DNA from 3 places in the Bacillus sp. ISL-75 genome. Region 2 is predicted to be linked to each of the others. Evidence: riboswitches for the same ligand, from Rfam matches in the RefSeq annotation. Region 2 holds a riboswitch; each other region holds the start of a gene.
The links. A riboswitch is a leader RNA that binds a small molecule or an ion and turns the genes downstream of it on or off. The one in region 2 is predicted to bind lysine.

Region 1: another riboswitch for lysine. It lies ahead of J7E63_RS00450 (amino acid permease); the one in region 2 lies ahead of dapA (4-hydroxy-tetrahydrodipicolinate synthase).
Region 3: another riboswitch for lysine. It lies ahead of J7E63_RS08660 (aspartate kinase); the one in region 2 lies ahead of dapA (4-hydroxy-tetrahydrodipicolinate synthase).

What each region holds. Positions count from the first base shown of each region.
Region 1 covers NZ_JAGGQX010000001.1:79,834-89,762, reverse strand. Annotated here, with positions in the region: gene J7E63_RS00475 (DMT family transporter) at 1-749, opposite strand, end outside; gene J7E63_RS00470 (PH domain-containing protein) at 988-1,602, shown strand; gene J7E63_RS00465 (nitroreductase family protein) at 1,646-2,278, opposite strand; gene J7E63_RS00460 (winged helix-turn-helix transcriptional regulator) at 2,413-2,772, shown strand; gene J7E63_RS00455 (YitT family protein) at 3,031-3,843, opposite strand; lysine riboswitch at 4,066-4,256, shown strand; gene J7E63_RS00450 (amino acid permease) at 4,361-5,842, shown strand; gene J7E63_RS00445 (helix-turn-helix domain-containing protein) at 5,935-6,159, opposite strand; gene J7E63_RS00440 (hypothetical protein) at 6,284-6,457, shown strand; gene asnS (asparagine--tRNA ligase) at 6,515-7,906, opposite strand; gene J7E63_RS00430 (alpha/beta hydrolase) at 8,082-8,963, opposite strand; gene J7E63_RS00425 (hypothetical protein) at 9,164-9,394, shown strand; gene J7E63_RS00420 (GNAT family N-acetyltransferase) at 9,413-9,874, opposite strand.
Region 2 covers NZ_JAGGQX010000069.1:14,782-24,710, forward strand. Annotated here, with positions in the region: gene J7E63_RS25330 (NAD-dependent epimerase/dehydratase family protein) at 1-474, shown strand, start outside; gene J7E63_RS25335 (DEAD/DEAH box helicase) at 644-2,089, opposite strand; gene desA (Delta(5) desaturase DesA) at 2,465-3,496, shown strand; gene J7E63_RS25345 (response regulator) at 3,579-4,094, shown strand; gene J7E63_RS25350 (ribonuclease J) at 4,156-5,763, opposite strand; gene dapA (4-hydroxy-tetrahydrodipicolinate synthase) at 5,982-6,869, opposite strand; lysine riboswitch at 6,999-7,179, opposite strand; gene J7E63_RS25360 (hypothetical protein) at 7,278-7,472, opposite strand; gene J7E63_RS25365 (MFS transporter) at 7,565-8,779, opposite strand; gene J7E63_RS25370 (MarR family winged helix-turn-helix transcriptional regulator) at 8,793-9,212, opposite strand; gene J7E63_RS25375 (SAM-dependent methyltransferase) at 9,587-9,929, opposite strand, start outside.
Region 3 covers NZ_JAGGQX010000019.1:80,150-90,078, forward strand. Annotated here, with positions in the region: gene J7E63_RS08625 (AMP-binding protein) at 1-1,509, shown strand, start outside; gene J7E63_RS08630 (fatty acid metabolism transcriptional regulator FadR) at 1,704-2,288, shown strand; gene J7E63_RS08635 (enoyl-CoA hydratase) at 2,313-3,086, shown strand; gene J7E63_RS08640 (electron transfer flavoprotein subunit beta/FixA family protein) at 3,192-3,965, shown strand; gene J7E63_RS08645 (electron transfer flavoprotein subunit alpha/FixB family protein) at 4,004-4,981, shown strand; gene trxA (thioredoxin) at 5,138-5,452, shown strand; gene uvrC (excinuclease ABC subunit UvrC) at 5,595-7,367, shown strand; lysine riboswitch at 7,437-7,614, shown strand; gene J7E63_RS08660 (aspartate kinase) at 7,729-8,946, shown strand; gene J7E63_RS08665 (YslB family protein) at 8,996-9,439, opposite strand; gene J7E63_RS08670 (succinate dehydrogenase cytochrome b558 subunit) at 9,882-9,929, shown strand, end outside.

The sequences.
Region 1 (9,929 bases), on a different contig from region 2:
GTTGCTTTAAAAAATAGAATGGTTGCAATCACTCCTGAGGTTACCGCAACAAGGCCAGATTGGACTATTTGTCCTTTGCTTGGTGGACCAACAGTTAATAAACCATAAACAGATAAAACAACCCACAATGGCAGACTTGCTAATGTCATCCCTAATACCCGTTGAAAGACATCAAGTCGCCCTCCACAAATATCCATCATTTTTCTGTTTCCAAGCGGATAGGCAAAAGAAGCGATTAGCACCGGAAGGACGCCTAAGGCGATCGCAGCAATCGATATGTGATTTGCCTGTTCCAATTGCATCAGAATAATTCCTAGGAGGATGATCAAGGACATCCCTAAACCTTTAAAAGGAATTCTCCCCTTTTTCTGGATTGGTCCTTTTTCAGTCATAACCATTTCGTAAAAAAGTGGGGCCAGCAAGGAACCTGAGATGATTGTGACCTGCCATGTGGCTGCAATGAGCCAGCCTGGGGCATAGGCAGCCGAAAAACAAATCGGACCATAAAATAAGCCGAAGCCCACCGTGCTCCATATAAACCAGCCGCCAGGTCGTTTTTTCATTTCCACAAGTAATGGTTTAAGATTTTTTCTTCCCATCACAATTGTGAAAAGAAATGGAACCATAAAGAAATACCTTAATGATGCACTCCAAATCCAACTACCCCCAGCCTGGTCCATCGATCGGTTAAGGATAAATGTAAATGCAAAAAAGAAAGCCGCAAGGATACCTAAAATTAAAGGCCGCATGGTTCCTCTATCCCTTCTGTATCTATATTTAATATGTACATAGTGTATTTTCCATGAAAGGAGGGAAATCATCAAGTAGTTTCCCTCTTTTCATTACTTGTTTGTTAATATGTTTTTAGAAATCAGGTGCATACTACCATTTTTTAAAGCATAAAGTTTTTGGGATAAGGATGAAACTTTATGGTCCCCCATTCGTAAAAATGGATGGAATGATTTTAAAAAAGTGAGGTTGATACCAATGTTTGGAAAAGTAGCCGCGGATATTTTGGGATTAAGTGATGTGGGTTCTGTCATTAAGCCGGAAAATTACGATAAGGTGGACGCAGATGATTATGTCATGCATGAAGACAATGAAAAAATTTATTTTCTTATCAAATCAAAGTCTGATGAATACTGTTTTACAAACAACGCCCTTATCCATTTAGATGGGACAAGTGCAACCAGCAAAAAGCGAATGCTCCACCGCTATAGTTATGCAACGAATAGAATCTCAGAGGTAAAACTCGAAACGGCGGGAACCGTTGACCTTGATGTAGAAATAAAATTTAAAATCGGCTCAGTTCCTTTCTCCATCGACGTTCATAAGAAACATATTGAAGAAGTTAAGGATTTATATAAAGCCTTAATCAAAATTTCAGAAATCTCACATGAAAATGAAATTTCGCTTCAGTTTGCTAAACAAAGCCTTGATGTCGCCTCCACTACTCTCGGTCGTGTGACAAGTTCAGACAGCAACTTGGTTGTTCAATTCAAAATGCTTAATCAAGCAGCCTTTCAGTGGTTAGAAGACAGCAAAAAACAATATATAGTAAAAGATTTCGGCTTTGTGTTTGAAAAGTATATTAATAACTAAAAAGTTAAGTAGGCGCATGAAAAATTATCATGCGCCTCCTTTTTTATCTATAATCTATTAATACATCCTCCAATGGTAAACGTGTTGTATTGAAAGCAGGTGCTGCCGCCTTCCCTAGTGAAATCAACACGATTGGGAAAAGTCGATCGGAGACATTGAACATTTTCACGAATTTATCTTTATCAAAGCCACCCATTGGAACGGTGTCATACCCTCTGTCTTTAGCAATTAACATCAACTGCATCGACACTAAACCAGCATCGAATGAGGCAATATTTTTCAAGACTTCTTCTGGAGCTAGTGGGTATGTTTTATTTGTACCTTCTATTAATCGATTCATATTAGCTTCGTCCATCAAACCAGCCTCGTATGCACTTCGATAGACTTTTTCCACACTTTTATACATTTCCTTATCGCCTAATACTGCAATAACGGCAGACGCTGTTTCTACTTGCTCTTGATTGTTGGCGATTGCTCTTAGTTCCTTTTTCGCCTCCTGATCTTGAATAACAATAAAACGCCATGGTTGAAGATTACTAGAGGATGGTGCTAGTGTCGATTCTTTTAGCATATCTTTAATTTCTTCTTGAGAAATATTGTAGGTTGAATCATATTTTCTGACAGAGTGACGTTCTTTTATCACTTCGGATAAACTTTTTATTAATGTGGTTTGCATGAGAGATTTCCCCCTGTGAATTTTTAACTTACTAAAAGTAAGTTCCGATTCATCTTACTATTAGTAAGTACATTTCGTCAAGTAATTCAAATATGGTATTATACAGTTAGAATAGTAAAAAAGAGGGATTTTATATGAGTGAACCTAACAACCAAGATTGTATGTCTCATTCTTCAGAGGAAATTAAACATATATGTACTAACTTTCATAAGGCAATCGAATTTATTGGCAAACGTTGGATGGGTTCTGTTATTTATACGCTTATGGAAGGACCGAAGCGGTACCATGAAATAATATCATCTATTCCAGGAATATCTGATCGTCTCTTAACCGAACGCTTACGTGATTTAGAAAATGAGGGATTGATTGTCAAAAACGTCATTACTACCTCTCCAAAAAAAGTGGAATATGAATTGACTCCAACTGGTAAAGAACTAGATGAGGTTATTCATGTGCTAATGAAATGGGTAAAAAAACGCGGGAAACCTCTATGATACACTGTCTCTATTTTAAATAAGGCTATGTTAAAGCTTATTGTTGATATTGGCACCCTGTTGATTGGAGTGGAAGGCGCGAAGACTCCTGCGGGAGGACGGGGCAGGGGAGACCCCGCAGGAGCGCAGCGACGAGGAGGCTCCCCGGACCGCCCGCGGAAAGCGAAGCGCCTGGAGCGGAAATCAACAGGCAAGTTTAACAGAGCTTTAACTAAAAAAGGCTTGCATCTATTTGATAGATGCAAACCTTTTTTGTTTTTATGGACTTGGCCGATGAAACAGCCCCATGACTTCAATTGTTTCGGTAATATTGACAAATGCTGATGGATCAACTTCTGAAATTAAGTTTTTAACTTCATTAAGTTCATATCTGGAAATTACCGTTATCATTACATTCCGTTGGTGATTTGAGTAGCCGCCAACCCCATTCATAATCGTCAAGCCTCGATACAAATTTGTCAGTAAATGTTCTCTCATTTCTTCGCCCTTATCTGTAATGATCATTAAAGTTAATTTAGCATGATCTGTATAAATTGCATCCACCACTTTACCTGTAACAAAAATGGAAACCAAGGTATAAAGAGCAGAATCCCAATCAAATAAAAATCCACTGATCAAGATGACGACTGCATTCATGCCTGAAAGTAAAACCCCAATCGGAAAATCCCTTTTTCTCGCCACAATCATGCCAATAATATCAAATCCCCCGGTCGATCCAGAACAGCGAAAAACTATTCCGACACCTAAACCGGTTAAAGCACCTCCGAAAATTGAGGAGAGAATTCTATCATCGGCAATGGCATGAACGGGAATTAAATAAAGGCCAATTGATATAATTATTACAGCAAAGATGGAATTCACGATAAATCTTTTCCCTAACATTTTATAACCAATAATCAATAACGGAAAATTCAGCAGGAAATTTGCCACCCCTGTATTAACAGGCGAGATCATTCCTAAAATCATAGAAATTCCGCTCAATCCACTGCTTAACACTTCATGAGGGATTAAGAAAAGGTTAAAGGCAACCACAACAATTAGAGATCCCGAAATCATTCCAACAATCTGCATGGTAAAAATCCTCCTATGAGAAACAGGCAATTAATTCTATTTAAAAATAATACCGATTCTTTCTTTTAAAGTAAATTAAATAATTTATTAAAAAGAAACTCAATTATCTGTCTATTCTAATTGACTGAGTAAAGACTTCTCGAATAATATATTATTGACAATTCTATAATAATATTTATACTTTAGTAATATATTAACTTTATACGATAAATCCTCATCAACCGATGAGGTAGAGGTCGCGGTTTTTATCAGTAAAGCGGACGAGATGAGAGAGACATCCCTGACTCCGTTTGAAAGGAAAAGCTGCCGAAGTGTGCTTTCATCTCTGAAAAAGCATGCTGGGGCTGTCTCCAAATAGGAACAGAACTGTCACGCTTAGACCTACCAGCTAAGCGTGTTGAGCTATCTTTCGGAAGGTATGATGCGGGGTATTTACAATGCCATCGATACTTCTTCGATGGCATTTTTTTATTCCAAACTCCTTCTCGAAAAAAAAGAAAAAAGAGGAGTCAAGACTATGCAAACAGCAAGAGTATTAAAAGAGAGTGAATATACTAGTGACTTAACACTACAACAGGATCCAACGGAATTAAAACGAAGCTTAAAATCCCGTCACCTCACAATGATTTCTCTTGGCGGGACGATTGGGACTGGACTTTTTCTAGCTAGCGGCGGCGCTATCCATAGTGCGGGACCCGGCGGGGCAATCCTTTCCTACCTTGTTATTGGTATTATGGTTTACTTTTTGATGCAGGGCTTAGCAGAAATGGGTGCTTATATGCCAGTTGCTGGAAGCTTTAGTACCTATGCAACCAAATTTGTCGATCCTTCCCTTGGTTTTGCCCTAGGCTGGAACTATTGGTATAACTGGGCAATTACAATTGCTGCCGAATTAGCTGCTGTAACAATGATTATGAAATTCTGGTTTCCACAAACGCCTTCATTCATTTGGAGCGGTCTCTTTTTAGTAATCATGTTTCTATTAAACTATCTTTCTGTTAAAGGATTCGGAGAAGCAGAATATTGGTTTTCCTTAATTAAAGTTGTTACAGTTATTATTTTTATCGTGACTGGTACTTTAATGATCTTCGGTATCATGGGTAATGAAGCGATCGGTTTCAAAAACTTCACTGTTGGTGACGCTCCATTTCACGGCGGCTTTTTGTCCATGCTGGGAATCTTTATGGCTGCAGGCTTCTCCTTCCAAGGGACAGAGCTTTTAGGTGTTGCTGCTGGTGAGACGGAGGATCCAAAGAAAGCTATTCCTCGTGCAGTGAAACAAGTTTTCTGGCGTATTTTATTATTCTATGTATTGGCTATATTAGTAATCGGACTGCTTATTCCATATACAAACGAGAATTTAGCAAATGGGGATATAACCGTTAGTCCATTTACGCTGGTTTTTCAAAAGGCAGGCATCGCTTTCGCCGCTTCAATCATGAATGCTGTTATTCTTACAGCTGTATTATCGGCAGGAAATTCAGGAATGTATGCATCTACTCGGATGCTCTGGGATTTGGCCCGTCAAGGCAAAGCACCAAAATTCCTTGGTAAATTAAACAAAAAAGGTGTTCCAGTCAATGCCTTAATTGCAACAACCTTAGTGGGAACACTCGCATTTCTTGCTTCCTTCTTTGGAGATGGAACGGTTTATGTATGGTTGTTAAACGCTTCTGGTATGTCCGGTTTTATCGCATGGCTCGGTATTGCAGTATGTCATTATCGATTCCGTAAAGCATTTGTCGCCCAAGGTAAGGACCTTAGCTTGTTACCATATAAATCAAAATTCTTCCCTTTTGGTCCGCTCTTCGCGTTTGCCGTTTGTGGGTTTGTTGTCTTAGGACAAAATTATTCAGCATTCACGGGCGACCAAATCGATTGGAATGGTGTTTTTGTTTCATATATCGGACTGCCATTATTCCTTATTGTATGGCTAGGATATAAATTTACAAAGAAAACTAAGGTTATACCTTTAGAAAAGTGTGATTTAAGTAATTAGTTTGTTTAGAAAATAGCACGCGAAAATTCTCGCGTGCTATTTTCTTAATCCAATAAAAAAACAGACTCAATTGAAGAGCCTGTTTTTAAGTATTACGCTTTCTTTTCCTCAGATGACCAAATGTATAAGTCTTCAATAGAGCAATTTAATTCTCTTGAAATTGTCATCGCAGTATTTAAGTTCATCACTTTTTTGGACAAGTAGTCGTTGAGCTGAGTTTGAGGAATACTTGTATTCCGTTCCAAACTTTCCAGGTCCATGCCGTTCTTTGATAATAAATCTTTGAGGTTACTTTTTTTCGCTTTATAATTTGTCAAAATGACACCTCACTTTTTTAAAAGCATAACACATTAAGTTCTTAATTGAAAGGAAGAAGGGTTTCCCCCTTTCCATCTTGGCTTATGTTATACTTAATTAGGAATAGGTAAAGGAGTGTGAAACATGAAAAACTCAAACAATCTGTACAAAAACGGACAGTCAGTTAACATTAAAGAAACTGGCGAGGTCGTCACAATTTTAAAATCACAATATGTTAAAAACATGAAAAGATATTCTTATATCGTTAAGGAACATCCAGAAACATTCTTTTTTGAAGAGGAATTAAAGGTTCTTTAATAAATAAAAAGGAGAAGGCCGATTCTGTGAATCAGCATTCTCCTTTTTAAATTTGTTTTAAAACTCGGCATTTCCAGTTGTTCTCGGGAATGGAATGACATCTCTAATATTAGTCATTCCAGTTAAGTACATAATTAAACGCTCAAAACCAATACCATAACCAGAATGTTTCGTACCACCATATTTTCTCAATTCAAGGTACCACCAATAATCTTCTTCATTCATACCAAGCTCATTAATTTTCCCAGCCAAAATTTCTTCACGTTCTTCACGCTGGCTGCCGCCAATCAATTCACCAATTCCTGGGACAAGTAAATCAGTTGCCGCTACTGTTTTGTTATCTTCATTTAATCTCATATAGAAGGCTTTAATTTCTTTTGGATAGTCTGTTACAAATACTGGGCGTTTGAATACTGTTTCACTTAAATAACGTTCATGCTCGGTTTGCAGGTCAAGCCCCCACTCTACCGGATAGGCAAAAGTTTCTCCGGATTCCCTTAAAATATCAATGGCTTCGGTATATGTCACACGGCCAAAGTCTGCTGTGTAGGCATTATTTAGACGATCCAATAACCCCTTTTCGATAAAGCTATTAAAGAAATTCATTTCTTCAGGGGCTTGTTCAAGTACAAAGCCAATCACAAATTTCACCATTTCTTCAGCCAAGTCCATGATATCTGGAAGCTCAGCAAAGGCAAGTTCCGGTTCTACCATCCAAAATTCCGCTGCATGTCGTGCTGTGTTAGAGTTCTCTGCTCTAAACGTTGGGCCGAAGGTATAGACATTCCGGAAAGCCAAGGCAAACGCCTCAGCCGAAAGCTGTCCGCTAACAGTCAAATTAGTTTCCTTGTTAAAGAAATCCTTGGTTAAATCTGTTTTGCCTTCTTCATTTTTTGGAGGATTGTCCATATCTAGTGTTGTCACTCGGAACATTTCTCCTGCACCTTCTGTATCACTGCCGGTAATAATTGGTGAGTGGACATAGACAAAACCTTTATCTTGGAAGAATTTATGCAATGCATAGGAAGCAAGTGATCTCACACGAAAAACAGCTGAAAACGTATTGGTTCTAGGTCTTAAATGGGAAATAGTTCTTAAATATTCAAACGAATGCTTTTTCTTTTGTAAGGGATAATCTACATTTGACAAACCTTCAATCACGATATTAGTTGCTTTAATTTCAAAGGGCTGCTTCGCTTGAGGAGTATAAATAAAGTCTCCTTCAATCCTAATGGATGAACTAATTGGTAACTTTGCAATATCCTTAAAGTTCTCTAATTGCTCATCAAATACAATCTGCACCCCTTTAAAAAAGCTGCCATCATTTAATTCAATGAACCCAAAAGTTTTAGAGTCGCGAATCGTGCGAATCCATCCAGATAACTGGACTTTTTGTTCAATATAGCTTTCCGTATTTCTGTACAAATCCTTGATTAAGGCCTGTTTCATTGGTTTTCCTCCTAAATCTTATGTAAAAAAGTAAAAAACCTTCCATCCCTTTTGGGACGAAAGGTAAAATTCCACCGTACGATCATCGTATTTCTTTTATCCCTTCAATATTATATAAAATACCATATCAAATAAGCAATTTTCAACAAAATTTCCGGTATGAAAGAGATTTATTTTAGTTTTTTGTAGATTCTTTTGAAAACGTGTCATTTTGAGCACAAATATGGTCAGAGAGCCATTCTTGGCGGTCAAGTAAGGCTGCTTTGCAATTGGTAAATAGATGATCGGTATCATACCAGATGATTTTTTTGGGAGAACTTGCAGCAGAATAAAAAGTGGCAGCATGGCCACGTTCGATAAATTCGTCATTTTTGGCGAATTGGAAGAGTATTGATGCCGGCGCAGCATTTTTTACATAGTGGATGGCATCTAATTTTCTAAGACTTGAAATAAAATATTCAAATCTTTCAGGCGGTAAAAAGCTGCGAATGATGGCTGCGATTGGATGTTCACTAGTCAGTTGCCACTCTGAAGCTTCCCCATACCCTGAAATTAAGACAAACGTATTAATGAGCGAATCAATTCCTGAAATTACCCCGCCACAAGCCGCTCCAAAACCGTGGCCAACAAAAGCAATCCGGGCTTCATCCACAATCGTAAGCTTACTAAGTAGTGTAACTCCCATCCTAATATCCATTACAGTATGAATGTATTCTTGAATATCCGCTAAGGCTTCAATTTTTTTTGTGAATTTTTTCCTATTAAGATCATCCGTTTGACTATTCCTACCGAAAAACGGTGCTTCAATTAGGAGGGAAATATAACCTTTTGTTGCAAGCAATTTTGCTTCATGAAAAAATGTTTTTCTATTTCCTTGACTAGGGTGCATAAAAATGACAGCAGGAAATGGTCCCCCCTTGTTAGGAATAATAAGAAAGGCAGGCATCTTCCTATTGAAAAGGCTTTCATAATTAACATCATAAATAGAATAACCTTCTTTTGAAATAGATGAAATCACCTCAAATCCTGCTCGTGTTTCTACATCGTAATCAAACATTCTTTACCGCCCCCGCGAAGATTCTTTTTTACTAATTTATTTGAATTTTCAGATTAATAGAACGAATAAATCTATAAATCTCTTATCCGTACAATTTCCCTTAAGTTTTTTAAAATTTTCAGAATAATAGCAGGAAAAACGTTGCTTATCGTCGAAATAGTAAAAAAATGTTTATACTTGATTTAAGAGGAGTGTTTGATGTGGACAAGATCACATGTATTGCCTACCTTTTATACAAGTCATCTAAGAATCAAGACATTAGAGAAAAAGCTATCCAATTATTGAATGGAGATGTATCAATTCGTGATTTAAAAAGAAATATATCTATTCAAGCCAATCTGGTCATCGCTGAATCGTTCCTGAAAAAGAATAAAATTGATAAAGATCAAGTTCAGCAATTTGCTGAGCAATTTATGTATCAAGAAATTTAAGGTATCTATTTTGGATTATTATCCAATTTGTTTTTCATAACAAAAAATACCAGTTCCATTTTGTGTTGTTGAAGTACTATAATAGATAAATCCTAATGATTCCCAAAAGCGTTGAGCCTTTTTATTTTCTTTTAAGACACCAATTCTAACACACTTCATTCCTCGTTTAAGCATCTCATTTTCATATGCTGCAAAAGCTTGTGCACCGAAACCATAACCTTGATAATCACTATGAAGCAGTAAAAGACCAAGCCAGGGGTAATGGTCCTTCGGATTTTCTAATAAGTAGTCAATTATTCCAATATAGGTGTCATCAAGCTTTAAAAATGCACTGTTAGTATTAGGATTTAAGAATTCTTCTTCCATGTCAGCAAGTGTTCTTGCCTCTTTGCCATTTTCAAAAATATTATATTCTGGATTCGAGTTTATCATTTCGAGTGCAATAAACAATGTTGCTTTTGTTACCTCTTCAAAATGCATTGAATTTGTTTACCTCCCTATTGTTTTTATAAAACAATTATATCAAAACTGAAAG
Region 2 (9,929 bases):
CTAATTTCACAAGCTTGGGTAAAATTGTACAAAATGAACATCGTAATTGCAAAACCATCTAATATAATAGGACCAGGTAGTTCCAATGGTGTTAATTCCATTTTTGCCAATAAAATTGCTCAAATGGAAAAGAACATGTTAGACAAAGTGTTGGTAGTAAATAACTTAAATTCTAAGCGTGATTTCATAGATGTTCGCGATGTTATAAGCGCTTATGAAGTGCTCTTTAATAAAGGGATTGCAGGGGAAGTTTATGAAATATCCTCAGGAAAAAGCCATTCAATTAGGGATTTGATTCAAATATATAAAAACTTTACAGATATAGACTTTGAGGTTAGAGCGCTAACCGATGGTGTTGATGATCTGGTTGTTGAAGAAAAACCTTTAAAACTTATTCAATTAGGCTGGAATCCAATATTTTCTATTAATTCTTCCTTAATTGATACTCTTAATTATTTTCGACACAAAAGTTAAAAAAAGGAAAAACTAATCAAACGTTTGATTAAATCAGGTTGAAGTCGTGGTATTAAATAGAGTATTCATATTCTGTTTTATAAATCCCTGCATGAAATTTTTCATGCAGGGATTTATAAAACTCTAAAGGACAATTATGGTCCCATAATCGTCCTTAATAAAGCATTTATTATTTAATTGCCTTGCTAACCTTTAACTTCTTTCCTTTAATCGTTGCATTCTCCATCGCCTGTAAGACGAGTGAGCCTTTTCCATTAAGAATATCAACATAGGTCATTTGATCCTGAATAGTGATAATGCCAATATCATCGGCAGTAACTCCTGGAATTTTTGCGATTGTTCCAACAAAATCAACCGCGCGCATCTTCTTCTTTTTTCCACCGTTGAAATGGAGTTTCGTGATGCCTTGATTAATCCGGGCGGTTTTATTATTTCTTACGACCCGTCGTCCGCTGATTTTTTCCTCGAAAGCCTCTTTTGCTCTAGCCACTTCAGCCGGTTTTGGAGCCTCCATTTTAGGGATCTCAAAGCCAATATATCTTTCAATTGCTCGGACAAATTTTCCTTCATACGGTGTGGCGAACGTAATCGCTTTTCCTTCATTACCCGCACGGCCCGTTCTTCCTGTTCGGTGGACATAGCTTTCTTTTTCCATAGGGACGTCATAATTGATGACCAGGGTTACATTATCAATATCAATTCCTCGTGCGGCAACATCCGTTGCGATGAGATAGCGAAAATTCCCCATTTTGAAGCCATCCATAACCGCAAATCGATCTTGCTGTTCCAATCCACCATGGAGTCGTTCACAAGAATAATTGGAGCTTTCCAATTCCGAATATACGGTATCCACATGTTCTTTTGTTCGGCAAAAAATAAGACAGCTGTCTGGATTTTCAACGACCGTCACATCTTTTAGAAGCGATAGCTTGTCATCTTCTTTTCCTTCAATTAACAGATGCTCAATCGTATCTGTAGTGACTCCAGTAGAGGCAATCTCGACATTCACAGGATTGTTCATATATTTATGGCAGAGGTTTTCAACATCCTTTGGTAAGGTAGCCGAGAATACCATCGTGACTCTGTCTGAAGGAAGTTCTTTTATAATGGCTTCCACTTCGTCGATAAAACCCATATTCAGCATCTCATCCGCTTCATCAATAATAAGATACTTTATTTCGTCTAGGACGAGGGTTTCTCTGTCAATATGGTCCATAACACGTCCCGGTGTACCTACCACGACATGCGTTTTTTGCTGCAATTCTTCTTTTTGCTTCGAAAAAGGTTCTTTTCCATAAACGGCCATCGCTTTAATTCGCTTAAATCGGCCGATGTTCGTTACATCGTCGCGAACTTGAACAGCAAGCTCTCTAGTTGGGGTAAGAATTAAGGCCTGTGGCTTTCTTTCTTCCCATTCCATCATGTCACAAATAGGTATCGCAAAGGAGGCGGTCTTGCCGCTGCCAGTTTGCGACTTTACGACCAGGTCCTGATTATTCAAAGCTAATGGAATGACTTCCGTTTGAACGTCGGTAGGAGTGTCGTATTTTAGAATGGCAAGTGCTCTTGTGATTTCTTCACTTAAATTATAATCCGTAAAACTTTTTTCGCTCATGTATTAACCTCGTTTATTTGTATTATCCGGCTTATCTATAGGATTTCTCGCAAAGAAATATCGTATGCATAATCTGAATATGCTCCATTATACTTGATATATTGTAAAAAACGAACAGTGACTAGCACTGTTCGCTCTAATTTAAATGGGGAATCGAATTTTTCTGGCTAAAGAAAAGGAAAAATTTATTTTATCAAAAAAAGTGTCATGACCCAGAAGTGCTGCTACGTCTGGTGTCAGGCACTTTTTTGATGAAAAATTTATCGAAATGTGACATTTGTCATACCCTGTACATGACACCTGCTACTAACATGGACAAATTCCTTCGTTTATACTTTGGTTAATAACGAAACGAAGGAAGGGAATTCAAATAAAATGACTTTACAAAATACGAAAACTTTAAAAAAACAAGTTGCTCCCTTTGAACAATCTACGACAAAAGAAAGTGTATGGCAGATTATTAACACGGTCGTACCATTTATTGGCTTGTGGTACCTTGCCTTTTTAAGCCTATCCGTTTCCTATTGGTTAGCATTAGTTCCAATAGTGGTAGCGGCAGGATTTTTAACGAGAATTTTCATCATCTTTCATGATTGTACCCATCATTCCTTCTTTAAAAGTCGCCGGGCCAACCGAATCGTTGGAACTGCGATGGGTGTGTTAACGGTTTTCCCGTTTGATCAATGGGGACATGAGCATTCTGTCCATCATGCGACAAGTGGTAACTTGGATAAACGCGGAACCGGTGATATTTGGACACTTACAGTAGATGAATATTTAGCTGCACCACTTAGACTTCGTCTAGCCTACCGTTTTTACCGCAATCCATTGGTCATGCTTGGATTAGGACCGATTTATGTGTTCCTTCTTAAAAATCGATTTAACCGCAAAGGTGCAAAACAGAAGGAACGTAACAACACTTATTTAACGAATGTTCTAATCGTTGCTTTGATTGCCTTGCTTTGTTGGGCAATCGGATGGCAGGCATTTCTACTCGTACAAGGTTCAATTTTTATGATTTCCGGAGCTGCTGGTATTTGGTTGTTTTACGTACAGCACACTTTTGAAGATTCTTATTTTGAAGAGGACAAAGAGTGGGAATATGTAAAAGCCGCAGTAGAGGGTAGTTCTTTCTATAAGCTTCCAAAAGTATTGCAATGGCTCACTGGGAATATTGGTTTCCACCATGTTCATCATTTAAGCCCACGGGTGCCTAACTATAAATTGGAGGAAGCACATAATAATACGCCTCCGTTACAAAACGTACCAACCATTTCTCTTGCTACAAGCTTAAAGTCACTACGTTTCCGTTTGTGGGATGAGGAAAGAAAGAATTTTGTGAGCTTTAGAGAAGTCAAAGCTTTAGCTAAAAAGAGGTTTTCCGTACAAGTTAAACCTGAAATCTAACTAGATCAATAAAGGCTTGCTCCCCTTAATTTAAGGGGAGTTGTTACTTACATAACAGCTGACAGATAAGGAGGGAACTTATATGATTCGAATTGTTATTGCTGAGGATCAGGAAATGCTGCTAGGGGCAATTGGTTCTCTCCTCAATTTGGAAGAGGATATGGAAGTAGTCGGGCAGGCGAGCAATGGGGAAGAGGCCCTTGCACTAGTGCGCCAAATGCAGCCTGATATTTGTATCATGGATATAGAGATGCCCGAAATGAGCGGTCTTGAGGCAGCTGAGGCTTTAAGGTCATTTGGTTGTAAGGTTATAATCCTAACAACCTTTGCCAGGAGTGGGTATTATGGAAGGGCCTTACAAGCGGATGTAAGCGGGTATTTATTGAAGGATAGCCCGAGTGAGGAATTAGTAGGATCGATTCGCAGTATCATCAATGGACAGCGAATATACTGCTCCGAACTAATCGATGAACACTCAAACCAAAACGAACAGGACATCGAAATGTTCCAACCGCTAGTCGAGAGACAGACAAAAATTAGCACAGTCAGAAATTACCTGACAACCATCATAGATAGAATAAAATTACCAACCGGATAAAAAATGAGGTGTCAGGCACCATGTGAAATTTTCACATGGTGCCTGACACCATTTTTTTGTTTTATATTTCAATAATAATAGGGAGGATCATTGGCTTTCTCTTTGTTTGTGTGAATACATATTGTCCAACAGATTTTTTTATGTTTTGTTTGATTACATTCCATTGCCGGATATTCTCGCTTTGCAGGTCATTAATGGTTTTCTTAGCAAGGCGGTTAATCTCTTTTAGAAGTTCATCCGAATTTCTTGCGTACACGAAACCACGTGTAATGGTGTCAGGTCCGGATATAATCCTTCGGTCACCTTTACTAATGGTTATCACAATTACGAGCATGCCATCCTCAGAAAGCTGTTTACGGTCTCGTAACACAATGTCCCCGACATCGCCAACACCCATCCCGTCCACATACGTATCTCCTGCTGGAATTGACCGTGTTTGACGGGCCACATGGTTTTCAACATCGACAACATCACCATTTTTGATAATGAAGGTATTTCCCTTCTCAACTCCCACAGACTCGGCTAACAACCGGTGGTGGTGCAGCATTCGATATTCACCGTGAATCGGAATGAAATAGGTCGGCTTCATTAAGGTAAGCATGAGTTTTAAATCTTCCTGATAGCCATGACCGGACACATGCATACCCGTTGAACTTCCGGATCCATAGATAACTTTGGCGCCCAGTTGAAATAAATTGTCAATGATCCGAGAAACGTCCTTTTCATTTCCTGGTATTGGAGATGCGGCTAAGATAACCGTGTCTCCGGGATAAACGGAGACATCACGAAAGTTTCCGCTCGCTAGACGAGAAAGGGCAGCCATTGGCTCTCCTTGACTACCCGTACAAAGGATAACCACCTTTTCAGGAGAAAGTCGATCGACTTCACGTGGTTCGATGATCATCCCATCGGGAATAGTTAAATAACCACGTTCAATCGCGACAGAGACCACATTGACCATGCTCCGGCCAAGAAGAGCGATCTTTCGATTGGCCTTGATCGCCGCGGCAACCACCTGTTGAACACGATTCACATTCGATGCAAAAGTAGAGATAAAGATTTTCCCGTCAGCTTTCATAAAGGCTTCATCCAAATTGCCACCAATCATTTGCTCGGACGGTGTTAGCCCCTTACGCTCAGCATTGGTACTTTCAGATATTAAAACTAAGACACCTTGCTGACCGATATCGGCCATTTTATGAATATCTGAATGTTGATTATTCACAGGCGTTAAGTCAAACTTGAAATCCCCGGTATGCACTACATTACCCTCAGGTGTATGAAAGACAATACCGAGACAATCAGGAACACTATGACTTACTCTGAAAAAGGATACAGTGGTTTCTCCAAACTCAAGTTTTGAATTAGAGTCAATTGTCATGAGTTTGGTGTTTCCATGGAGACGATGCTCATCAATCTTTAATTCAATTAAACCAAGTGTAAAATGGGTAGCGTAGATAGGAATATTCAATTTTCTTAAGATATAAGGAATACCGCCAATATGATCTTCGTGCCCATGGGTCACAATTAGAGCGCGGATTTTCTCCTGATTTTCTTCTAAGTAAGTAATATCGGGGATAATTAAATCAATTCCTAATAAACTTTCGTCTGGAAACTTACCACCACAGTCAATGATAAAAATATCGTCTGCGTACTGAACCACATACATATTTTTACCGATTTCATTGATGCCGCCTAAGGCGAAAATAGATAATTTATTATCATTAGTTCGCAAGTTAATATCCTCCTTATTCCAAGTAAATAAGAATAGTATGCCCTTAGGGATTTACTTTATCGGAAAAGGGGAGGTAAAACTTTTGTCGATCACAAAAAAAACTGCCAAATACCCGGTTTTTTACGGAGTTTGGCAGCTATTTTTATCGGTATTTAGATTAATACCTTTACATTGCTCGCTGGGAGAACACCTTGTAGTGTTCTTTGCTCTTCGGTGGTTAACGGGAGCAATGGCAGGCGAAGACCCCCAACGTTCACTCCATTCATATTCAATGCGGCTTTTACCGGTGCTGGGTTTGGTGCCGCAAATAATGCTTTCATAATCGGGAGAAGACGGCGATGGGCACTAGCTGCATCTTGGACATTCCCATTTTTAAAATGATTAATCATTTCTTGTATTTCATTACCAATGACATGGGAAGCAACGGAAACCACTCCAGCTCCACCAATGGCTAAAACCGGCAGTGCTAAGCCATCATCACCACTATAAAGGGTAAAATCACTTGGTGCTTGGCTAATAATTTCAGCCATAGCATCTAAGTTACCGCTTGCTTCTTTTAAGGCGACAATATTCTGAATCTGTGAAAGTCGAACAATGGTCTCTACCGACAGGTTGACCACACTTCGGCCGGGGATATTATAAAGCATAATCGGTAAAGGTGTAGATTCAGCAATCGCTTTGAAGTGCTGATACATGCCTTCTTGGGATGGTTTGTTGTAATAAGGAGCAACAAGCATAATCCCATCGACTCCTGTTTGTTCAGCCAGCTTTGTTAAGCTGATAGAAGCTCTCGTGTTATTTGAGCCAGTTCCAGCGATAACTGGAACTCTTCCATTGACAGCGTCGACAACAAATTTAAATAAAGCGACTTTTTCTTCCGTTGTTAATGTAGGAGATTCTCCGGTTGTACCAGCAACTACGATTCCATCGGTACCATTTTCAATTAAATAATCAACAAGTGTTCTAGTCGCGTTAAAATCTACTTCACCATTTTGATCAAATGGTGTAACCATAGCGGTTAAAACTTGGCCAAAATTCATCATTTCTCACCCTTTAATTAAAATTTTTTTAAAATTTAGAGGTGGGTAAGGCCATTCATAATTTAACGCAAAAAAGCAACAACGAGGGTTCGCTGTTGCAGTAGAAACATAAAAAAAATAAGTTCCCGTGCGTAAGATAGCCCTCCATATAGTTTCCTATATGACAGTTCTGTATTTTTTCAATAGCAGAACCAGCTTCAAGACCAATGAGATTCATTGAAGCTTCGGCAAATTCCCCTTTTCACAATCATCATTGGATCTCATTATCCTCATATTGTGTACTAATGGTCTTTGCGCCTCTATCCTCACTTCAAAAAACGTGAAGTAAGAAAATATTTAATTGATAGTAAATATATCAGAATATTCCCTTTGGTTCAAGGGCAATTGGAACTTTATTTGAAATTCACACTATATTTCTGCCGTTTCTAAACTCAGTTTATCCTTTTCAACTTCTAAGGCAGATACAATATAAGCAAACCCGTTCATAACAAAGTAAATAACATTAGATTGGACCCGTTCCTTTTCACCCAAATAAGTATTTATGATAATACTGAAGGAAAAAAAGACAACAAATGATAATGCAATTTTATTAAAAATTATCATATCTACCGACCCCTTTAATTAGGATTCTTATGTTTATCATATTTGCTATAAACCGGTTTTATGCGTGCCTTCGATGGGCCGGTTACCTGAAATCAATTAGGGTCGGGGGTTGGTCCAGTCATAATCGTCCTTCCTGAACGTTCCTTTTTGCCGTGCAGAAAGTAGTAAAGAATAGAGGTTGCCAGGGCGACAATACCTAAGATTACATACAGGCTGCTAAAGCCGGTTAATGGAATAATAAATCCAAGGATATATGGACCGAATCCAAGTCCTGCATCAAGAAAGATAAAGAAAGTCGATGTCGCCAAACCCATTCGATGGGGAGGCGTTACCTTAACGGCCACTGCCTGGGTGCTTGACTGCATGTTGCCGAAACCAAGGCCAATTAGAACACCTGCTAGCAATAAAGTGATGCTGATACTTGCTGAACTTAACAGAAACAAGCCGGCTGCTAAGAGAACAAAGCCCGGATACATAATAAAGTTTGCCCCCTTCAGGTCCATTAAGCGGCCTGTGATCGGGCGTGATAACAATACTGCGATAGAATAGACTAGGAAGAAGAAACTAGCCGTACTAACTAAGTCGATTTCAATCGCATAGAAGTTAATAAATGAAAGAACGCTGGAATAACAAAAAGCGACTACCAGTGTAATAACAGCGATAGGCAGTGCCTTTGGCTCAATATAGTTGGAAAGCTTAAATCCTTTTACTTCAGATGTTTTCACCGATACAGTTAATGCAGGCACATCAACAAAGAATGCTGTAATTAAACTAATAACCCCTAAAGCAAGCGAGAAAATAAAAATCATTTGGAAATCTGTATGCTGGGTCATATAAAGTCCGATGAATGGCCCGATAGCAGTAGCGAGTGTTGCACTCATGCTGAAGTAGCCGATCCCTTCCGCTTTTCGAGAAGCCGGGATAATCTGGGCCACAATCGTACCTGTAGCAGTTCCGACCATTCCCCCTGCAATCCCGTGGAGTAAGCGGGTAATAAGCAGGAAGGTAATCCCGAAGTTCACAAAATACAAAAGTAGCGTCAAAATAAATAAAATGATACCAATGAATAACGTTTTTTTTCGGCCAATTGACTCAATAAACCGGCCAATCAACAACCGGCCAATTAAAGATCCGACAATAAATATTCCTGTTACAAGCCCTGCTTGACTTGTAGAAGCACCAAATTCATCGACGGCATAAACACCGATGATTACGATTAATAAATAAAAGACTAAAGTTACGAAAAAATTGACCGTGGAAACAATGGTGAAATCCTTTGTCCACAGTTTAGCTCTAGGTTGAGTCACTTTTTAAAACCCCTTATTTAATAATATTTTTACGAATTTCCCCCATAATGCGGATGGCCTCGAGCTGTTCATGCTCTGAGATGCCTTTTAAAATCTCCGTTTCATATTGATCAATCGTCACACGGACTTCTGTATATACTTTTCTCCCAAGCTCTGTCAGTTGCGTTCTCTTTTCACGTTTATCATTACTCGGAACCTGCTCGACATAGGCCAATTCTTCCAAGCGGTTCATGGTCCGGGTGACAGTGGGCTTCTCTACATATAAATAATGAGAGAGTTCCACTAGCGTTGCCGAGCCATTATTGAATAAGTAGTATAAAATCGACCATTGCGCTCTGTGGAGATGATGCTCGGCGAGATGGATATTAAGTTTATTCTCAAATGGACGGTATAACATCAGTAATTGGTGGAAAAATTTTTGAGAAGTATTTATTTGAAACACCCCTTGTTAAATGGTTAGTTAGAGTAATAATTACCTTGGGTAACTATTATAGTATAACAGAAATGATTATAAAATGTCTAATGGCAGAGGTGGGATGATACTAATTAAACGTTTGATTGGAACGAGATGAGGCCTTGGTGTATATGGGTTTTTGGAGTAAAGACTTTTTCTGGAAAAACTAATCAAACGATTGATTAAAAGGGTCTGAGGCCTTGGTGTATAAGGTTTTTATGAGGTTGGTAATTTTTTGTGAAAAAAAACTAATCAAACGATTGATTAAAAAGAGGAGAAAATTTACCTGAAAAAATTAATCAAACGTTTGATTAAATGTGGATGAAGCCTTGGTATTGCTCTATATTTTCCTACTAGTTATTTCGATACAAATACAAACCAAATCCTAAGGTATCTCTGCCCCATGCCAAATAGGTCCGGCGCCATGTACGAATTCGTTGCAGCATCGCTTCACAATCGGGATCATCTGGATTTTCAAGACAATAATTCTCGACCGACATCGAATAAAGCCATTCGTAATCATCCCAGTCATCATCATTAGCAACATAAGACCAAAGTGGGATTAAACCTAATTCTTCACCAGTCTTCACAGTATCTGCATGGCTTTTACATTCTGACTCGTCTGCACCGCCAAGCGCCTCTAAATACTCAGGACTGGGAGTCTGCTTCCAATAGCCTTCACCTATTAAAATATGG
Region 3 (9,929 bases), on a different contig from region 2:
CAGGGAAACCTAGGCATTTCCAAAGGGGACCGCGTTGCTATTATGCTTCCTAATACACCTCAGGCTGTAATTAGTTATTTTGCGATATTAATGGCAGGCGGAATTGTCGTTCAAACCAACCCATTATATACGGAACGTGAACTTGAATACCAGATGAAAGATTCTGGCTCAAAGGCCATCATCACACTCGACATCCTCTACCCACGCGTATCTAAAGTGATGCCGCAAACAGAATTACAGCATGTAATTGTAACCGCTATCAAGAGCTACTTACCATTCCCTAAAAATCTAATTTATCCCTACATCCAGAAAAAACAATATGGAATTGTCGTTAATGTTCAACACAAAGGAAGCACGCATTTACTTTCGGAAATATTAAAAATGAAGCCTCAAAAAGTGAGGGATTATGATTTCAATCCTGAGGAAGATGTAGCACTCCTTCAATATACAGGAGGGACGACAGGATTTCCAAAAGGAGTGATGTTAACACATAAAAATTTAATTGCCAATACAAAGATGTGCCAGGCATGGCTTTACAAATCCAAGCAAGGTGAGGAATCAGTTCTCGGGATTATCCCGTTTTTCCACGTCTATGGAATGACAACCGTTCTTATTTTATCTGTGATGCAGGCAAATAAAATGATATTATTACCTAAATTCGATGTTGAGACCACATTAAAAACCATTCAAAAACAGCGCCCAACTCTGTTTCCTGGTGCACCGACGATTTATATTGGAATATTGAATTATCCTGATCTAAGAAAATATGATTTATCATCAATTCATTCTTGTATAAGTGGTTCAGCTGCGTTGCCAATTGAAGTACAAGAGCAGTTTGAGACCGTAACAGGAGGGAAACTAGTTGAAGGTTATGGTTTAACGGAAGCATCTCCTGTAACACATGCGAACTTTTTATGGGATGTACCAAGGATGAAGGGAAGTATTGGTGTGCCTTGGCCTGATACTGAGGTAAAGATCGTATCGATCGAAACAGGTGAACCCGTCCCAGTAAAGGAAATAGGCGAATTTGCCATAAAGGGTCCGCAAATCATGAAAGGGTATTGGAATCGTCCAGAAGATACTAAGGAAGTCTTGCATGATGGCTGGCTGTATACAGGTGACCTTGGTTATATGGATGAACAAGGATACTTTTATGTGGTGGACCGCAAAAAGGACATGATTATTGCAGGAGGTTACAATATATATCCTAGAGAGATAGAGGAAGTATTATATGAACATCCAGATGTTCTTGAAGTGGTGGCAGCAGGTATTCCTGACCAGTACCGTGGAGAAACGGTAAAAGCATATATTGTCTTAAAAGAAGGTTCATCGGTTACCGAAGATGAAATGAACCAATTTTCAAGAAAATATCTTGCTGCATATAAAGCCCCGAGATTATATGAATTTAGAAAAGAATTGCCTAAAACAGCTGTAGGGAAAATTTTAAGAAGGATGCTAGTGGAAGAAGAAAAACAAAAAATAGAAGAAGAAACCCAAAAACACGCATAATTGCTTCCTCTTTTTTTTGACAGTTTAAGCCTGTCCCTAGGTTGTGAATATGAAAAAGGTATAGAGTATATCTTGACAGATATACGAATAATAACTATTATGAAAATATGAATGATTATTCATTCATATTTTCTTTCATTTAATTAGATCAACAGTTAAACTGTAACAGAATTTTCTTCAAAGGAGGGATATAGTTGAAAAAAAATAAACCTAAATACATGCAAATTATTGATGCTGCGGTGATTGTGATCGCAGAAAATGGCTATCACCAAGCCCAGGTTTCAAAAATTGCCAAGCAGGCAGGAGTGGCTGATGGAACCATTTATCTATACTTTAAAAACAAGGAAGACATCCTAATCTCTCTCTTTGAAGAAAAAATGGGAAGTTTTATTGAAAAAATAGATACAATGATAGCAGGAAAAGGGACGGCGGCAGAGAAATTATTAATGATGATAGAAGCTCACTTTAGTATGCTTTCTGACGACCATCACATGGCGATCGTAACGCAATTGGAGTTACGGCAATCCAATAAGGAATTGCGACTCCGAATAAATGATGTTCTAAAAGGTTACCTAAAGGTGATCGAAAGGATTGTTATTGAAGGCAAAGAAACAGGAGAGTTTTCAGTCGACCTCGATATTCGTCTGGCCCGGCAAATGATATTCGGTACAATTGATGAAACCGTTACATCGTGGGTGATGAATGAGGAAAAGTATGATTTGCTTGCACTGGCGTCTCCAGTCCATCGACTCTTGATCAATGGCTGCGGAAGCCGGTAGAATTTAAAATAGGGGGGAGTTTTTTTGGAATACTTAAAATGGTCCTATCAAGACAGTATTGCCACGATCACAATTGCTCGTCCTCCGGCAAATGCCCTTTCTTCAGGTCTTTTAAGGGAATTGTCGACAGTGCTTGATGAAATCGAACCAAACCGTGAAATTAGAGTCCTTGTCATTCACGGGGAAGGGCGGTTCTTCTCGGCTGGGGCAGATATTAAAGAATTTACAACGGTATCTTCATCTGAAGGTTTTTCTAATCTTGGTAAGTTTGGACAGGATTTATTTGACCGGATGGAAAAATTTCCGAAACCGATTATTGCGGCAATCCATGGTGCGGCGCTTGGCGGTGGTCTCGAACTTGCCATGGCTTGTCACATTCGCCTTGTCAGTGAAACCTCAAAACTCGGTCTTCCGGAGCTGCAACTCGGCTTAATTCCTGGATTTGCCGGTTCGCAGCGTCTGCCGAAATATGTAGGTGTGGCAAGAGCTGCTGAAATGCTGTTCACATCCGAGCCAATTACAGGTATTGAGGCCGTAAAATATGGCTTAGCGAATCATGCCTATGTAGAGGAAGAAGTATTAGAGCAGGCGTATAAGCTCGCTGGAAAAATTGCTAAGAAAAGTCCAGGCTCTATTAAAGCAGCCATCGAATTATTAAATTATGCAAAAACAGAAGAGTTCTATGAAGGTTCGAAAAGAGAATCTGAGTTATTTGGTCAAGTTTTTGTCTCTAACGATGGTAAAGAAGGCATTCAAGCTTTTATTGAAAAAAGGGAACCACAATTTAAAGGTGAATAAACGTATCTTTGTAGTATAATTGAAAAGGGAAGTCCTTTTTTTCTAAGAAATTTTCTTAATCTTTCAAACTGAGCGAATGCTCGAAATTTTATTAGGAGGGAAACCATGAATATTTATGTATTACTGAAAAGAACCTTTGATACTGAAGAAAAAATTACGATTAGCGGCGGAAAAATCAATGAGGACGGTGCTGAATTTATTATCAATCCTTATGACGAATATGCGATTGAAGAAGCCATCCAAGTTCGCGATGCTAAGGGCGGAGAAGTAACTGTCATTACTGTTGGTACGGAAGAGTCTGAAAAGCAATTACGTACAGCACTTGCGATGGGCGCTGACAAAGCTGTCCTTATTAATACAGAAGATGATGTGGAAAATGGGGATCAATTTACTACAGCAAAAATCCTTGCTGAATATTTAAAGGATAAAGATGCTGATTTAATCATTGGCGGAAATGTGGCGATTGACGGTGGTACAGGTCAGGTCGGACCACGTGTCGCGGAACTACTTAACATCCCTTACGTAACAACAATCACAAAATTAGAAATCGACGGTACAAATGTAACCGTTACCAGAGATGTTGAAGGCGATTCTGAAGTTATAGAAACGAGCCTTCCTCTATTAGTAACTGCACAACAAGGTCTAAATGAGCCGCGCTATCCTTCATTGCCTGGGATCATGAAGGCAAAGAAAAAGCCGCTTGAGGAATTAGAATTAGACGACCTTGATCTTGAAGAAGACGATGTGGAAGCAAAAACAAAAACAATCGAAATTTATTTGCCGCCTAAAAAAGAAGCAGGCAGAGTATTAGCCGGCGATTTGAATGATCAAGTAAAAGAACTTGTTCAGCTACTTCATACCGAAGCAAAAGTAATTTAATTGATTTTTTACAAATATGTTTTCAGGAGGTATATGGAATGTCAAGAAAAGTTTTAGTATTAGGAGAAGTTCGTGACGGTTCATTACGTAATGTTTCTTTCGAAGCGATTGCAGCAGCAAAAACGGTTGCTGAGGGCGGAGAAGTGGTTGGTGTTTTAGTAGGTGCTTCTGTAAGCGCTTTAGGTATGGAGTTGATCCACAACGGTGCCGACCGCGTAGTAGTTGTTGAAGATGAAAAATTAAATCTATATACTTCAGATGGATACGCTCAGGCGCTTTTAGCAGTGCTTGACCAAGAAAAACCAGAAGGGTTAGTGTTAGGTCATACCTCACTTGGCAAAGACCTATCTCCAAGAATTGCTGGAAAATTAGCATCAGGTTTAATTTCAGATGCAACTGCTGTTGAGGTTGCAGGTGGAAATGTTGTGTTCACAAGACCCATCTATTCTGGGAAAGCATTTGAAAAGAAAATTGTAACGGATGGCTTAATTTTTGCAACGGTCCGTCCAAATAATATTGCGCCATTGGAAAAAGATGAAAGCAGAAGCGGCGAGGTTTCTACCCTTTCTGTAGTCATCAAAGACCTACGTGCCATTATTAAAGAAGTCGTTAGAAAAGCAAGCGAAGGTGTGGACCTAAGTGAAGCAAAAGTGGTTATCTCAGGAGGACGCGGGGTTAAGAGTGCGGATGGTTTTGAACCGCTTAAAGAACTTGCGAATGTCCTTGGCGGAGCGGTAGGCGCTTCACGTGGTGCCTGTGATGCCGACTATTGCGATTACTCTTTACAAATTGGTCAAACTGGCAAGGTAGTCACACCAGACCTTTACATTGCTTGTGGTATTTCTGGAGCAATTCAGCACTTAGCCGGCATGTCTAACTCAAAAGTAATTGTAGCCATTAACAAAGATCCAGAGGCTAATATCTTCAAAGTAGCTGATTACGGAATCGTAGGCGACTTGTTTGAAGTGGTTCCATTACTAACTGAAGAGTTTAAAAAACTGAAAGTGCACTCATAATATAAAGGCGAGCGGAAGTGGTTCCGCTCGCTTTATTTAAGGATATTATGAAGTAAATCGGGGGAAAATTAAGATGAAGCAATTTATTAGCTTGATTTTCCAAACGATGTTATACTTTCGGTAAGTAATTCAGTAATCATTAGGAGGGCAATATAAATGGCAATTTCACACTTAACAGATCAAAACTTTTCTGCTGAAACAGGTTCAGGCCTTGTTCTCGTAGATTTTTGGGCACCATGGTGCGGACCTTGTAAAATGATAGCTCCAGTTCTTGAAGAACTTGACTTAGAAATGGGCGAAAAAGTTAAAATCACTAAACTTGATGTGGATGATAACCCGCAAACTGCAGCAAATTTCGGTGTTATGAGCATTCCAACATTATTAGTAATGAAAAATGGCGAAGTGGTAGACAAAGTAGTCGGCTTCCAACCAAAAGATGCATTAGCAAGTGTATTAGAAAAACACGTGTAAGTATAGAAAGACAAAACCTTAGCTGGGAACAATCCAGCTAAGGTTTTTCTTTTTTGCAAATGACTACCACTTTCATTTATAAGCCTTTTCCTTTAAAATTTTAACAGATACTATATATATAGACGGGAGTGGAGTGGCCGGAATGAATGAAATAATCAAGCAAAAACTGACGCTGCTGCCGGATCAACCTGGCTGCTACTTAATGAAAGACCGTCAGGGTACGATTATTTATGTGGGGAAGGCAAAAGTATTAAAGAATCGCGTACGTTCTTATTTCACTGGGTCACACGATGGAAAGACGCTTAGACTAGTCAATGAGATTGAGGACTTTGAATATATTGTAACCTCTTCAAATATTGAAGCACTTCTACTTGAACTCAACCTAATAAAAAAATACGATCCGAAATACAATATCATGCTGAAGGATGATAAAACCTATCCATTTATTAAGCTGACAGCTGAAAAGCATCCGAAACTCATCATTACAAGAAAAGTAAAAAAGGACAAAGGTAAATACTTTGGTCCTTACCCAAATGCGACGGCTGCCAATGAAACCAAAAAGCTTCTTGACCGAATTTATCCGCTGCGGAAATGCTCAACCCTGCCTGACCGGGTCTGCTTGTACTACCATCTAGGGCAGTGCCTGGCACCGTGTGTCAATGAAATTCAGGAACAACAGTATAAACAAATGACGGATGAAATTACCCGCTTTTTGAATGGCGGTTATAAGGAAATAAAAAAAGAGCTTCAGGCAAAAATGTCAGCAGCTGCTGAAGAGTTGGACTTTGAAAGAGCGAAAGAGTTCCGTGATAAAATCATTCATATCGAAACCATCATGGAAAAACAGAAAATTACCATGAACGATTTTACGGATCGTGATGTTTTTGGTTATGCAGTCGATAAAGGCTGGATGTGTGTGCAGGTCTTTTTTGTCCGCCAAGGGAAACTAATTGAGAGGGACGTCTCCATGTTCCCCTTCTATAATGAGCCTGAGGAAGAAATACTAACTTTCCTCGGTCAATTTTATTCGAAAGCTAATCACTTCAAGCCGAAGGAAATCCTGATTCAAGATGAAGTCGATTTGAGTCTGGCGGAACAACTACTTGAAGTAAAAGTGCTCCAGCCACAACGGGGGCAGAAAAAGGATATTGTCAAATTGGCAATCAAAAATGCAAAAATAGCCTTAAATGAAAAGTTTTCCTTGATCGAGAAGGATGAAGACCGCACCATTAAGGCTGTCGAGAACTTGGGGGAATTACTCGGAATTTATACGCCGCACCGGATTGAAGCATTTGATAACTCCAACATCCAAGGGACAGACCCAGTATCAGCCATGGTCGTTTTCATTGATGGAAAGGCAAATCATCGGGAATACCGGAAATATAAGATCAAAACCGTTCAAGGACCTGATGATTATGAATCCATGCGTGAAGTGACAAGAAGAAGGTATTCACGCGCCTTAAAAGAAGAACTTCCCCTCCCTGATTTAATCATCATCGATGGTGGTAAAGGCCATGTTGAAGCCGTAAGAGATGTGTTGGAAAATGAGTTAGGACTGGATATTCCACTCTCGGGACTCGTCAAAGATGACAAACACAAAACTTCCCAATTGCTGTACGGCAATCCTTTGGGAATTGTTCCATTAGGCCGAAACAGCCAGGAGTTTTATTTACTGCAAAGAATTCAAGATGAGGTCCATCGCTTTGCCATTACGTTTCATCGTCAGCTTCGTGGAAAAAGTGCTTTTCAATCCTTGCTCGACGATATTCCAGGAATCGGTGAGAAACGGAAAAAGCTATTGCTAAAACAATTTGGCTCTGTGAAAAAAATGAAAGAGGCTAGTATGGAGGAATTTACAAATATCGGAATTCCTATGAACGTAGCCGAAGAATTAATTAAAAAACTTCAATCCTAGTGATTGTAAGAAAAAATAGAACATGCTATAATAAGTGAAAATTTAATTTACTATCACTTTTACGTATTAAGTGAAGGTAGAGGTGCGAGCTTCAAGAGTAATGGTTCTGAGAAGGATGAGCTTCTAAGACGGATCATGAAAGGGAATGTTCGCCGAAGTAAAGAAAGTCTCATTTCTTTCTTTGCTGGTCCTGTATTGAATAAATGCCGGATTGTCAGGACGAATGTCTTGGAGAGCTATCTTACATTGTAGGTGCGAGAATATTTTTTCGTGTTCTAAAGCAATGAGATGCCCTTCTCATTGCTTTTTTTGTTTTTTGGGGGATAAATAAGGTATTCACTTGAAAGAAGGAGAAACAAACATGGGGATTATTGTACAAAAATTCGGAGGCACCTCCGTTGCGAATGTAGAAAGAATACTAAATGTTGCATCCTGTGTAAAAGAGGAGACAGACCGTGGCAATAATGTAGTCGTTGTTGTTTCTGCAATGGGAAAATCAACGGATACACTTGTCGGATTAGCAAAAGAAATTTCCGCACAGCCAAATAAGCGGGAAATGGACATGCTGTTATCAACAGGAGAACAGGTGACTATTGCGTTATTGTCAATGGCTTTAAATCAGCAAGGGCTTGACGCCGTTTCCTTTACAGGCTGGCAGGCAGGAATCATCACAGAACCTGTCCATGGAAATGCCCGCATTTCGAATATTAAAACGTCTGCAATTGAAACGGAACTCGCAGCGGGTAAAGTTGTCATTGTGGCAGGATTCCAAGGAATCACGGAAGAAGGCGCAATTACGACGCTCGGTCGTGGTGGTTCTGACACGACAGCTGTGGCATTAGCGGCAGCCTTAAAGGCAGATAAATGCGATATTTATACCGATGTTACTGGGGTTTTCACCACGGATCCAAGATATATCAAGAATGCTCGCAAATTATTATCAGTATCGTACGATGAAATGCTAGAGTTAGCTAATTTAGGTGCTGGCGTGCTCCATCCAAGAGCAGTAGAATTTGCTAAAAACTATCAGGTTCGTCTTGAGGTTCGCTCGAGCATGGAGAGAGTAGAAGGAACAGTTATTGAGGAGGAAGCAGCAATGGAACAAAACTTAGTAGTTCGCGGTGTCGCATTTGAAGACGAAATAACAAAAGTAACAGTATTAGGATTGGCGAATTCATTAACAAGTCTATCTACCATCTTTTCAACACTAGCGGAAAATCACCTGAATGTTGACATTATTATTCAAAGTACTACAGAGGGCGATACGGCTAATTTGTCTTTCTCTATCCATACTAATGATTTATTAGAAACATTAAAGGTATTAGAAGACAATAAAGCAGTGCTTGCTTATGAGCAGATTGATGCGGAAAATAAATTAGCGAAGGTGTCAATTGTGGGCTCAGGTATGATTTCCAATCCCGGAGTAGCAGCAAAAATGTTTGAGGTACTCGCTGTAAACAACATTCAAATTAAAATGGTCAGCACATCCGAAATCAAAGTATCAGCAGTAGTAGAAGAAAAAAATATGTTAAAAGCAGTAGAAGCCTTACACGAAGCCTTCGAACTGGCAAACAAATAAAAAAAGGGTGTCAGGCACCGAAGCGGTGCCTGACACCCTATTCCCACGTTTAGTTCTTTTCCCATTTAACAGTGAAAAGGACTTTATTTGATTTCTTTACAGGATGTTCAAAGGTTTCTGCATTGGCTTCTTTTTGAAGTTCCATTTGTTGGGCAAGGAAGCCGGCTTCGAGTTGGAAAAAGTGCTCAGCTTTTGATTTCACACGCGGGACAATAACTGGACTCATTAGTTCAAATTGAATCTCAGTTTTATTTTCTTTTGTAATTTCAAGTTGGCCCCAAGAGGCTTTGGCGAAAAACTCCATAATCTGAGCAATATCAGTTAGTGGAAATTTACGTGCGAGGCGTTTTCCGGCCCAATATAAAATTTCAGGTGTATCTTTTCCTAAAATCTCAGGTAAAAGAATTTCTCTGATTAATTCATACCCAAAAAGAGATATGGATTTTGGTTCATCGGTATCTATAGTCTCAACAACAACTGTACTATCGTTCACAAGCTTCCCCTCTTTCTATCATTCTATTATATACGCTTTTTGTTAGGTGTCAGTACAGTTTTTCTAGATAAAACGAATCAATTTACAGTAGTTTTTTTGTTATTTTGCAATATCTTGCCTTGTTTTCCATGATAATTATAATTCCCGATATGGTAAAAATAACAACCGTTATATCTTGGTAATAAATTGTAATTATCTATTTATTTTTAATTTAAATCCAAATTATTGGTGGAAATAACCAATCTATTATAATTTCAATATATTTTAAAAATTTTATTATTTATGATAGAATTGTGTATCCGTTTTCTTGACGCTCTAACATGATGGGAGTAAAATGGACATGTCACATTATTGTCACACTGATGCTAGGTTTCATATAAGGGAATTTAAATGCTAGAAACTGAACATCATTTTTTTTTAAACATTATAGGGGGGTAAGTTTATGGCAGGTAATCGAGAGTTTGTTTATCGGAGATTGCATTCGTTGCTA